3 regions of the Yersinia mollaretii ATCC 43969 genome follow, and region 1 is predicted to be linked to each of the others. Evidence: predicted binding sites of a transcription regulator. Region 1 holds the regulator's gene; each other region holds the start of a gene.

Region 1 (4,292 bases):
CGCGATCATACTGGTGCTATACCCCGCTAACAGCCAAGGCAGAAGGGTATTCCCTTTAATGCGAGTCAGTGCGCTACGGCAACTGAATCCACCTAACAGGAAAGCCAGCGTCTGTGGAACATAGCTCAAACCGATGGCATTAGGGCCATATCCCATGTCACCCAGAATAAAAGGTGAACCGGTTAACCAAGCAAAAAATCCGGCGCTACATGCGGCGAATATCATCACATTGCCGCTAAATACCGGAGATTTTAGCAACTGCCAGAAACTGATCGCCGTCTTATGTTGGTCGGCCTTATCGGTCACGGATTTTTTCCGCTCTTTCAGCCGTGCGGTTGGAATCAGTAGCAGCAGTGTGATGACCAGTAGGACGACAAAGATTGAGCGCCAGCTGAAGTGGTTTAACAGCCAGGCACCCAGCAGGGGGGCGAGCGCCGGAGAGAGCGCAACCAATGGCATAATGGTGGCAAAGACACGATTGGCTTTACCGTCACGATAGCGATCCACCACCAAGGCTTGCCAGCTCACGGCCGCAGAACAGACCCCCACCGCCTGAATAAAGCGCAGGATCAATAGTTGCGTGGCCGTTTCCACCCACAGAATCCCCAAACAGCCGAGGGCAAATAACCCCAGTCCGGCTAACAGCACCGGCTTACGGCCTAATTTATCAGATACCGGCCCCCAGATAAGCTGGGCGATAGCAAAACCCGCGAGAAAAATGCTCAAGCTAGCACTGATGGATCCAGCGGAGGTTTGCAGTTCTTGTTGCATGGCCCCAAAGGCGGGTAAATACATGTCGGTGGCCAGATAACCCAACATGCTTAAACCAGCCAGATAGAACATGAAGCTAGGTGTCGTTTTCATTCTTTATTATTCTCTATTTGAAAATGTGCAGGCGCTGCTGTTGTAAATAGATTGTTGCAGGCAATTTGTGGCGGAGGGCATTCTATCCGGTGAGTGATTCTGTTGTGAAACGGTAATATTTGCGCCATGCTGTCAAAATATTTGATAGCTAAGTGATTAAGCTGAAGGGGCAGAAAATAATGTGGTCCGAATACTCACTGGATGTGGTTGACGCAGTGGCGCGTACCGGTAGCTTCAGTGCTGCTGCACAAGAATTGCACCGTGTGCCATCGGCGATAAGTTATACCGTGCGCCAACTTGAAGAGTGGCTGGCAGTGCCGCTGTTTGAACGACGTCATCGTGACGTAGAATTAACCGCCGCAGGTCTGGTTTTTATCAAAGAAGCACGTGATGTCATCAAAAAAATGAATGGCACCCGTCGTCAATGTCAACAAGTGGCGAATGGTTGGCGGGGGGAATTAACTATCGTGATAGATAAAATCGTCAAGCCCCAGCGCAGTCGCCGCTTAGTATTGGATTTTTATCGACATTTTCCTGATATCGAATTACGAGTACGTTATGAAGTATTCAATGGTGTCTGGGATGCATTGGTCGATGGACAGGCAGAAATGGCCATCGGTGCTACTCGCGCAGTGCCTGTTGGGGGGCGGTTTGTTTTTCGTGATATGGGATTTTTAAGCTGGCAGTGTGTGGTGAGTGTCAAACATCCATTAGCTCAGCTAACCGGGCCGCTGACCGATGATCAGCTCCGCCCTTATCCCTCACTTTGCCTCGAAGATACTGCGCGAAATTTGCCTAAACGAGACACCTGGACGCTAGATAATCAGCAGCGGCTGGTGGTTCCGGATTGGGTGACGGGGATCGACTGCCTGTGTGAGGGGTTATGTGTTGGCATGGTGCCCGCCCATATGGTTTCGCCACTGATTGCGCAGGGGAAACTGGCGGCGCTAAACTTGGCGGAACCGCTGCCGGATAGCCCGTGCTGCCTGACGTGGGAGCAGAATAATCATTCGCCCGCACTGGCTTGGCTGCTTGAGTATTTGGGTGACAGTGTCACGTTAAATGCAGAGTGGATGAAAGATGATACTCTATCATCATCTCGTGACTGATGATGATGGAGATCACCGCCGATAGCAGCCTGTACTATCGGCGGGAGAGGATTAACGGCGATAATCGCGGAACGGACCATCGGCAACAGAACGTCGTTCGACCAGTTTCGGGTGAACCTCAATGGTCTGGGGATCTTCGCGTTTGCTGACAATGCGGTCGAGCAGCATCGCAAAGGCCGTTTCGCCCAATCGCTCTTTCGGCTGATGAATGGTGGTGAGTGCCGGGGAGAAATAGCGCGCATTACGCACATTATCGTACCCGATCACCGAAATATCCTGCGGCACTCGCAGGCCCAGCTCATCGGCTGCGCATATTGCGCCCATCGCCATAATATCCCCGCCACAGAACACGGCGGTCGGGCGATGTTTCTGTGTCAGAATTTGATGCATGGCTTTATAACCCGATTCCGGTTCAAAATCGCCCTGAACCACCCATTCATCACGCACCGTGATATTGGCCTCCTCCAGTGCTTTAAGGAAGCCCTGATGGCGACCACCGCCGGTATTGCGGGATAACTGACCGGGGATCGCGCCTATATCACGATGACCGCGTTCAATCAGATAACGGCCAGCCAAATAGCCGCCTTCAAAGGCATTATCAATAATAGAATCAGTAAAATCGCCACGTGCCGTTCCCCAATCCATCACCACCATCGGGATATTGCGATAATCTTCGAGCATCCCCAGCAGTTGCTCGGGATATTCTGAACACATGACTAACAGCCCATCAACACGCTTTTGTGCCAACATCGCCAGATAGGCTTTCTGCTTATCCAGATTATTATGAGAGTTACATAAAATCAGCGTGTAACCCTTGCTATAACAGCTGTTTTCAACCGCTTCGATCACTTCGGCAAAATAGGGCGCTTCGCTGGATGTTGCCAATAAGCCAATGGATTTGGTGTGGTTAACTTTCAAACTGCGGGCCACAGCACTGGGCGAATAATGCAGCTCTTTAATGGCTGCCCACACGGCAGCCTTGGTATTTTCGGCGACGAAACGAGTTTTGTTAATCACATGCGAAACGGTGGTGGTGGACACACCCGCGTGTTTGGCCACATCTTTAATCGTTGCCATAAAAAAATGACTCCTAAGCTTACCTGTTACCGTCGGTAAGTATGATGTTAATCGTTTGCCTGCAGACTCGAAAACACTCAGACAGATGCATATTATTGGGCTGGAAAATGGAATCAGCGGCTTGTCTGAGAGTATTTATTGGACGTTATTAGTCGGTATGCAGTTATGAACTGCGAATTTTGTCTGATCTGGAGTCAAAGTGGAAGAGGTATTCAAAGTTATAAAGTGCGTAATGAGCACAAGATTTTTTTTCTGAATTGTGGGAAGATAATTTAACACAGTAACTTTGTGTCTTTTTCCTACTACAAACTGACCGGCTAAGGAGTTTTTATGGATACCAATCTGAAAATGTCGCTGATTACGACTGTTGGTGCGCTGGCGATGATTATTGCCTTTAGCTTCGTGGCGGTAATGAATTAATTAAGCCGCTTGCCGGTAAAATTATTAAGTAGGGCGGTTTACCCGCCCTGAGTTATTTCTGCTGATGTGCTAACACACCGCCTATCATTTATTGCCTTATCAGGCTAGATTCTTCTCAACGAATGACCAGTTAACCAGCGCCCAGAAATTCTCCAGATATTTTGGCCGCGCATTACGGTAATCAATATAATAAGCGTGCTCCCACACATCGACGGTCAGCAATGGCTTATCATTTGTGGTCAGAGGGGTTGCTGCATTAGAAGTACTGACAATCGCCAGCGTGCCATCTGCTTTTTTAACCAGCCAAGTCCAGCCTGCGCCAAAATTTTTCACTGCGGCATCGGTAAACTGCGCTTTAAACTCTGCAAATGAACCGAATGACTGATTAATGGCGTCGGCCACTTTACCCGTCGGCTCACCACCGCCATTTGGCGACAGGCAGTGCCAGTAGAAAGTGTGGTTCCAAACTTGGGCCGCATTGTTGAAGATGCCACCGCTGGAGGTTTTTACGATCTCTTCCAGTGTCTTGCCCGCAAACTCAGTCTCTTTAATCAGACTATTGAGATTAACCACATAGGTATTGTGGTGTTTTCCGTGGTGGTATTCCAGCGTTTCAGCTGAGATGTGGGGTTCCAGCGCATTTTGCGCATAAGGTAATGCCGGTAATTCAAAAGACATAGCTCTCTCCTTTCGGGGTTGCTCAGGGTGTTTGCTCCTCAAATCCCATCAATAGCCGCAGGCCATAATGTGGCGAAGAGCGGGTAAAGCATAATTGTTGTATTTTTGTTGTGGGTATTAATCTTAACAACTTTCGACAGGAAT
Region 2 (4,292 bases), 370 kb from region 1:
GCAACGCTTTGTTACCTCTGACTTCGCTCAAGTGAACTACACCGATGCTATTGAGATCCTGAAGGCATCAGGTCAGAAATTTGAAAATGACGTCTCTTGGGGCATTGATTTATCTTCTGAGCATGAGCGCTATTTGGCTGAGAAACACTTTAAAGCACCAGTAGTGGTTAAAAACTATCCGAAAGACATTAAAGCATTCTATATGCGTATGAATGAAGATGGTAAAACTGTTGCTGCGATGGATGTATTGGCACCGGGGATTGGTGAAATCATCGGGGGTTCACAACGTGAAGAACGCTTAGATGTATTGGACGCACGTCTGGAAGAGATGGGCCTCAATAAAGAAGATTATTGGTGGTATCGTGATCTGCGTCGCTACGGCACTGTACCACATTCAGGTTTTGGCCTTGGATTTGAGCGCTTGATCTCCTATGTAACAGGGGTCCAAAACGTTCGGGATGTTATTCCATTCCCACGTACGCCGAGAAATGCCAGCTTCTAAGTTCGTCATTTCGAAAAAAATTGTTAATTTGTATAAATAAAAGCCAGCTCAGCTGGCTTTTGTCATTTTTTAAAGTTCGATCTAAGTCACAAAGTTCCCTTAAATTTACATTTAGTAACACATAGTATCCCACTGAAACACATTCAGGTAATTGGTAGCATTTTCGGTCTGGATTATAAGGTCTGTGAATGGAACACTGCGTTCAGACACAGACGACACCAAACTCTCAACAATAGTTCCAAAAAAATTATTGGCGGCAGTGGCAGGTGTCCGAATAAAACCAATGAGGGTAATAATAATGATGAAGCGCAATATTCTTGCAGTAGTAATCCCAGCATTGTTAGCAGCTGGCGCAGCTAATGCAGCAGAAATCTACAACAAAGACGGCAACAAACTTGACCTGTACGGTAAAGTTGACGCGCGTCACCAGTTCTCTGATGCTAAAGGCCAAGACGGCGACGAATCTTATGTTCGTTTCGGCTTCAAAGGTGAAACCCAAATTACTGACCAACTGACCGGTTACGGCCAGTGGGAATACAACATTCAGGCTAACCACGCTGAATCTCAAGGTTCTGAAGGCAACAAAACCCGTCTGGGCTTTGCTGGCCTGAAATTTGCTGAATTCGGTTCATTCGACTACGGCCGTAACTACGGCGTAATCTATGACGTTAACGCATGGACTGACATGCTGCCAGTGTTCGGTGGTGATTCTATCTCCAACTCTGATAACTTCATGACTGGTCGTTCTACTGGTCTGGCAACTTATCGTAATACCAACTTCTTCGGTCTGGTTGATGGCCTGAACTTTGCCCTGCAATATCAAGGCAAAAACGAACGCGATAACGATATTAAAGATTCCAACGGTGACGGTTTCGGTATCTCTTCAACTTATGACATCGGTTATGGCGTAAGCTTCGGTGCTGGTTTCTCTTCAGCTAACCGTACTACTGCTCAGAAAGATGCTCATCTGAATCCAGCGACTGGTCTGCATGTTGCTGAAGGCGACAAGGCTCAGGCTTGGAACTTTGGTGCCAAATACGATGCTAACAACGTATACTTGGCTGCAATGTATGCTGAAACTCAAAACATGACTCCATTTGGCAATGATGGTATTGCTAACAAGACTCGTGACATTGAAATCACTGCACAGTACCAGTTCGACTTCGGTCTGCGTCCATCTCTGGGCTATGTTCAGTCCAAAGGTAAGGACCTGAACAACAACACTGATGACAACCATGATCTGTTGAAATATGTTTCTGTTGGTACCTACTACGCGTTCAACAAAAACATGACCACCTATGTTGATTACAAAATCAACCTGCTGGATAAAGACAACTTCACCGAAGCAAATGGTCTGATGACAGACGACGTTGTAGGTGTTGGCTTGGTATACCAGTTCTAAGTCAAACTTAATCAGGCAGTTTGTCTGCTGACATAAGTTGAAAAAAAGACAGGGCTTCGGCTCTGTCTTTTTGTTTCTATCCTTAGCCAATGTAGGGATATTACGCTGCCAATGGCGCTATTCCGCCGATTTTTCACCCTGAATCCCCTCGCCTCACAACATTCATTTCTTTTTATCGCAAACGGTTGGCAAAGGCGGTAACTGGCGTTACCCTGATAGTTCTGTTTGCTTAACGCTAAGCCATGGAAGCCTCTGACATGTTTGAAAAAATCACTGCTGCACCTGCGGACCCTATTCTGGGCCTGACCGATATTTTCCGCGCGGATGACCGCCCTAATAAAATCAACCTTGGGATCGGTGTCTACAAAGACGAAACCGGTAAAACGCCCGTGCTCACCAGCGTGAAGAAAGCTGAGCAGTATTTGCTGGAAAATGAAGTTACTAAAAACTATTTGGATATTGGCGGCCTGCCAGCTTTCGCCAGTTGCACTCAGGAACTGTTGTTCGGTACCCAGAGCGCCATTATTGCTGATAAACGTGCACGTACCGCTCAAACTCCGGGTGGGACTGGCGGGTTGCGCATCGCCGCTGATTTTATCGCTCATCAAACCAGCGCCAAACGTGTCTGGGTCAGTAATCCTAGCTGGCCAAACCATAAAAACATCTTCGCTGCTGCAGGGCTGGAAGTGGTTGAGTATGCCTATTATGATGCTGCGAACCATGCACTAGACTTCGATGGGCTATTAAATAGCCTGTCAGAAGCTCAGGCTGGCGACGTCGTACTGTTCCATGGCTGCTGCCATAACCCAACCGGTATCGACCCAACTGCAGCCCAGTGGAGCCAACTGGCTGAACTCTCTGTGGCTAAAGGTTGGTTGCCGCTGTTTGACTTCGCCTATCAGGGCTTTGCCAAAGGGCTGGAAGAAGATGCTCAGGGCCTGCGTATTTTCGCCGCAACACACCAAGAATTGATTGTTTGCAGCTCTTATTCAAAAAACTTCGGTCTGTACAATGAGCGTGTCGGGGCTTGCACTATTGTGGCAGCAAGCAGCGATGTAGCTGATATTGCATTCAGCCAAGTTAAAGCGGTTATTCGTGCTAACTACTCTAACCCACCGGCTCATGGTGCCTCTGTGGTAGCCACCATTTTGGGCAACCCGGCACTGCGTGCAATTTGGGAACAAGAACTGACCGATATGCGCCAGCGTATTCACCGTATGCGTCAGTTGTTTGTTAATACATTGCAGGAAAAAGGCGCGAAACAAGACTTCAGCTTTATCATTAACCAGAATGGTATGTTCTCGTTCAGTGGCCTGACCAAAGAACAAGTTCTACGTCTGCGTAATGAGTTTGCCGTTTACGCAGTAAATTCTGGCCGAGTGAACGTTGCAGGAATGACGCCGGACAACATGGCTCCACTGTGTGAAGCTATTGTTGCTGTGCTCTAATTAGTGCTCTGTGACTGACTATAAAAAGGGTGCCTTTAATAGGCACCCTTTTTTCCCTTAATTTATCAGTCCAAACTGACCTTAATGGAACATATATTTGGCAAACTCGCTCATTGGCATGGGTCGCCCAAACATATAGCCTTGCAGATAATCAACATTATGCGCCTGTAAGTAACGCATTTGCGTATCGTTTTCAACACCCTCAGCAATCGTCTGTAACCCCAGTCGAGTCGCCAAATCAATCACATTACCCACAATATGGCTCGACAGTGCATCGGAACCAATCATACCGACAAAACTTTGGTCTATTTTCAAGAAATCGACTTTAAATTGCTGCAAATAACTCAGACTTGAATGCCCAGTGCCAAAGTCGTCAATAGCAATGAAGACACCAAGGGCATGAAGCTCTGCGAATAACCTATCGGTCATCTCATCTGCAACGATCAATTTGCGCTCGGTTAACTCCAACGTGATATTAATTTTATTGCCGCCAAAAGCCTGAATGAAATGACGGCAGTCATCCAACAGACTCAAATCACGGCAATGGTTGGCACTAATATTAAAGCCGAAATGGAAGCCTTCCGGTAATTGATTCACATAAGGCGCAAATTTCGCACTGACTTGCTGCATAATAGAACGGGTCATTGGCACAATAAGTTCGCTGTCTTCGGCCATCGGAATAAAGTGATTTGGTTGAATCATCCCCTGCCCAGGGTGTTGCCAGCGCATTAAGACTTCACAGCCAATCCAGTATTTTTCTTTACCTGTCACAATAGGCTGCATATAAGGAATAAACTCGCCATTGTCCAGTGCTTGCTTTAATACTTGCGTTGGCGACGCTGCTCTGCCTGATAACCAGAAAACAAGGGCGGCGGACCCAATACTCATTACGATGAAAAATATCAGGCTGCCTTGAGTATATTGCCAGGCATAGGCCAAA
Region 3 (4,292 bases), 850 kb from region 1:
TCTGCGGGTAGGGGTTTACAGCTCACCTCATCTTTTGCGTTACACCGAGCGAGTCCGTATTCAGGGGCAAGAACTGTCTGAGGCCGAACATAGCCACTCTTTCGCCCAAATTGAAGCTGGACGTGAAGGCATCTCGCTGACTTACTTCGAATTTGGCACCTTATCGGCACTGCAATTATTTAAGCAGGCTAAGCTTGATGTGGTGATTCTGGAAGTGGGTCTCGGTGGGCGGTTGGACGCGACCAATATTGTTGATTCTGATGTTGCGGCGATCACCAGTATCGCGATAGATCATACTGACTGGTTGGGTTTTGACCGGGAGAGCATTGGGCGTGAAAAAGCCGGTGTGTTCCGCGCAGGAAAACCTGCGGTGGTGGGGGAGCCAGATATGCCGCTCTCCATTGCCGATGTTGCCGCGAAACTCGGTGCGCAGCTCTATCAGCGTGATAAGGCGTGGCAGTTCAGTCAGCAAGAGCAAAGCTGGTGCTGGCAGTGCGACGATCGTCAGTGGGCTGATTTGCCACTACCTAATGTGCCGTTGGCGAATGCGGCCACTGCGTTAGCCGTGCTGCACTATTCGAAATTACCCTTGAGTGAAGCGGCTATTCACCAAGGCTTGCAAGCTGCCCGTTTGCCGGGGCGTTTCCAGCGAGTCAGTGAGCAACCCTTGCTGATTTTGGATGTTGCCCATAATCCACATGCCGCACGTTATTTGACCGATCGACTAGCTCAGTTGCCGAAACAGGGTAAAGTACGGGCAGTGGTGGGGATGTTATCCGATAAAGATATTGCGGGGACATTGGCATGTCTGGCTGAACAGGTCGACGAATGGTACTGCGCACCGCTAGAGGGGCCGCGTGGGGCCACTGCGGCGCAACTGGCTGAACATCTCAGTCTCTCCCGCCAGTTTGGCGATGTTGAAACAGCTTGGCGTCAGGCTATGCAGGATGCAGAACCACAGGATGTGGTCATTGTCTGTGGCTCTTTCCATACTGTCGCCCATGTGATGGCAGCATTGAATCTATGACAGTATCGAGTTTATAACCGCTTGAATTTATAAACGAATGAATGTGGGGAGTGCGAGTGGCAAGTAAGTTCCAGAACCGTTTAGTCGGGACCATAATTCTGGTGGCATTGGGCGTGATTTTACTGCCGGGGCTACTGGATGGCAAAAAAAAGCATTATGAGGATGAGTTTGCAGCTATCCCCTTAGTGCCAAAACCCGGCGATAGTCAGGAAATTGACGCGGTTCCGCCGGTCAGTCAACCTTTGCCTATCGCGCCACCGGAAGGTGCGGCGCAAGCCGTGGAAGTCCCCAAAGATGACTCCGTTTCTCAGGCCGCGAATGATGCCGGTAACCTGCCATCTGAACCGACAATCGTCACACCGCCACCAATACGAAATAAGCCGGTTGAGGTGAAACCTGTTGAGAAGAAATCGGTCGAAATCAAACCGATACCGGTAGAGAAAAAACCGCAGGAGGTCAAACCTAAACCTGAGGTTAAGCCGGAAGCTAAACCAGAAGTTAAACCAGAAATTCAGCCGGAGAGCAAACCGGCGACAGAAGAAAAGGCACCGGTAGGACAGGCTTATGTCGTCCAACTGGGGGCGCTAAAAAATGCGGCTAAAGTGAATGAAGTTGTCGCCACACTGCGCCTGTCAGGTCATCGGGCATTTACCGTGCCTGCGACCCCGGTTCAGGGCCAGATAACCCGAGTATTTGTCGGGCCGGATGCGTCAAAGCAAAAATTGCAATCTGCCTTACCGGAGCTTAATTCATTAAGTGGCCTGAATGGACAGGTTCGGCCCTACAGCACAGGGCGGTGAGATTTAACTGTGCGGCTAGAGGTCAGGGCGCACGGGGTTTGTGAGCTAAGTTTGTGCGACGATTGTTGTTTTTAAAATCGTCGCACTTTAATTTGTCATGGGGTCAGAAACCCCTACGCAAACGTTTTCTTTTTCTGTTAGAATTCGCCGCGAACAGGATGCAGCGGCGATTTCGTCATTGGAATAGTCATGGTCTGGATTGATTACGTCATTATAGGGATTATCGGATTTTCTGCGTTAGTCAGCTTAATTCGGGGATTTGTCCGTGAAGCATTGTCACTTGTAACATGGGGATGCGCGTTTTTTGTCGCCAGCCATTTTTACACTTACCTTGCTATCTACTTCACTCGCTTTGAAGATGAAGTAGTGCGTAACGGAATTGCCATCGGCATTTTGTTCATCGCGACATTGATCGTCGGGGCTATTGTTAACTACGTGATTGGCTCACTGGTTGAACGTACCGGGTTATCAGGAACAGACAGGGTATTGGGGATCTGTTTTGGGGCGCTGCGAGGTGTTCTGATTGTCTCAGCCATGTTGTTCTTTCTCGATACATTCACCGGCTTTTCACAAAGTGAAGACTGGAAGCAGTCACAATTAATCCCGCAGTTCAGTTATATCATCAGGTGGTTCTTTGACTACCTGCAGAGCACGTCGAGTTTCTTACCGAATCAATTACCGATTCGGAGCGGCTTATGAGGAAAAGACAACATGTGCGGTATTGTCGGTATCGCCGGTTTTTCACCGGTAAACCAGTCGATTTATGATGCGCTGACGGTGCTCCAGCACCGAGGCCAGGATGCTGCGGGCATCGTTACCATTGATGCCCATAATGGGTTCCGGCTGCGTAAAGCAAACGGCTTGGTGAAGGATGTATTTGAAACCCGGCATATGCTGCGCTTACAGGGGAATATGGGTATTGGCCATGTTCGTTACCCGACAGCAGGTAGCTCCAGTGCTTCAGAGGCTCAGCCCTTCTACGTTAACTCACCGTTTGGCATCACCTTGGCTCATAACGGTAATCTGACTAACGCTCACCAACTGAGAAAGAAATTATTCGAAGTTTCTCGCCGTCATGTGAACACCACGTCTGACTCAGAAATTCTGCTGAATATTTTTGCCAGTGAATTGGACCGTTTCCAACATTACCCGTTGGAGTCTGACAACATTTTTGCCGCTGTTGCCGCAACGCATCAGCTGATTCGTGGTGCCTATGCTTGCGTCGCGATGATTATCGGCCATGGCATGGTCGCCTTCCGTGACCCTAACGGTATCCGTCCGTTGGTGATTGGTAAACGCACCTTGGTTGATGGCCGCAATGAGTACATGGTCGCTTCTGAAAGTGTGGCACTCGATACCCTTGGCTTCGAATTCCTGCGCGATGTTGCGCCGGGCGAAGCGGTGTATATCACCGAAAAAGGCCAGTTGTTCACTCGCCAGTGTGCTGAAAATCCAAAATACAACCCGTGCTTGTTTGAATATGTCTATTTTGCCCGTCCAGACTCCTTTATGGACAAAATTTCGGTTTACAGTGCGCGCGTGCGCATGGGCCAGAAATTGGGCGCAAAAATTGCCAAACAGTGGGAAGACTTGGATATTGATGTGGTTATCCCTATCCCTGAAACCTCCTGCGATATCGCGCTGGAAATTGCCCGTATTCTGGATAAGCCGTACCGCCAGGGGTTTGTGAAAAACCGCTATGTCGGCCGTACCTTCATCATGCCGGGCCAGCAAGAGCGTCGTAAATCAGTGCGCCGCAAACTGAACGCCAACCGTGCCGAGTTCCGTGATAAGAACGTATTATTGGTGGATGACTCTATCGTACGGGGTACGACATCAGAACAAATCGTCGAGATGGCACGTGAAGCTGGGGCGAAGAAAGTCTATTTTGCTTCTGCCGCTCCTGAAATTCGCTTCCCGAATGTGTACGGCATCGACATGCCTAGCGCCAATGAATTGATTGCGCATGGCCGTGAGGTGGATGAGATTCGCCAGTTGATTGGTGCCGATGCACTGATTTTCCAGGATCTTCCCGACCTGATCGAAGCCGTGCGCGAAGATAACCCCGATATTACTCAGTTTGAGTGCTCAGTCTTTAATGGCGTTTACGTCACTAAAGATGTTGATCAGAGCTATCTGGAGTATCTGGAGTCGTTACGTAACGATGATGCGCAGGCATTACGTAATCATAACGAAGCGGAAAATCTTGAGATGCATAACGAAGGGTAATACACCGTCGTTTTACTGATAGATAAAGATGAATCAAAAAGGTGCAATCCGCTTTTAAACGCGGTGCACCTTTTTTTATTTTAGGATGCGGGGTTTTGAGATGTGGATAGCATCACTTGCTAATCCATGCCTGATACGGCAAAGTTTGCCCCTATTTGTTTATGTTATGCTTAATTTAGTAGCATAACGTCAGTGTGAGGCAGTTTTCCATGAAACGACTTATTATCGGTATCAGT

What was found. The regulator PurR, encoded in region 1, represses purine synthesis genes. The targets are predictions, from matches to a motif close to CANGCAAACGTTTGCNTG.
Positions count from the first base shown of each region.
Region 2: the regulator PurR is predicted to act here: its motif matches at 2,079-2,096, upstream of HRD69_RS17890 (amino acid aminotransferase).
Region 3: the regulator PurR is predicted to act here: its motif matches at 1,942-1,959, upstream of cvpA (colicin V production protein).

Region 1 is NZ_CP054043.1:3,638,156-3,642,447, reverse strand. It holds gene punC (purine nucleoside transporter PunC) at 1-864, opposite strand, end outside; gene punR (DNA-binding transcriptional activator PunR) at 1,044-1,973, shown strand; gene purR (HTH-type transcriptional repressor PurR) at 2,025-3,050, opposite strand; gene cydH (cytochrome bd-I oxidase subunit CydH) at 3,381-3,470, shown strand; gene sodB (superoxide dismutase [Fe]) at 3,570-4,148, opposite strand.
Region 2 is NZ_CP054043.1:4,009,612-4,013,903, forward strand. It holds gene asnS (asparagine--tRNA ligase) at 1-502, shown strand, start outside; gene ompF (porin OmpF) at 804-1,904, shown strand; gene HRD69_RS17890 (amino acid aminotransferase) at 2,162-3,352, shown strand; gene HRD69_RS17895 (EAL domain-containing protein) at 3,434-4,292, opposite strand, start outside.
Region 3 is NZ_CP054043.1:2,787,625-2,791,916, forward strand. It holds gene folC (bifunctional tetrahydrofolate synthase/dihydrofolate synthase) at 1-1,027, shown strand, start outside; gene dedD (cell division protein DedD) at 1,084-1,827, shown strand; gene cvpA (colicin V production protein) at 2,017-2,526, shown strand; gene purF (amidophosphoribosyltransferase) at 2,539-4,056, shown strand; gene HRD69_RS12275 (UbiX family flavin prenyltransferase) at 4,266-4,292, shown strand, end outside.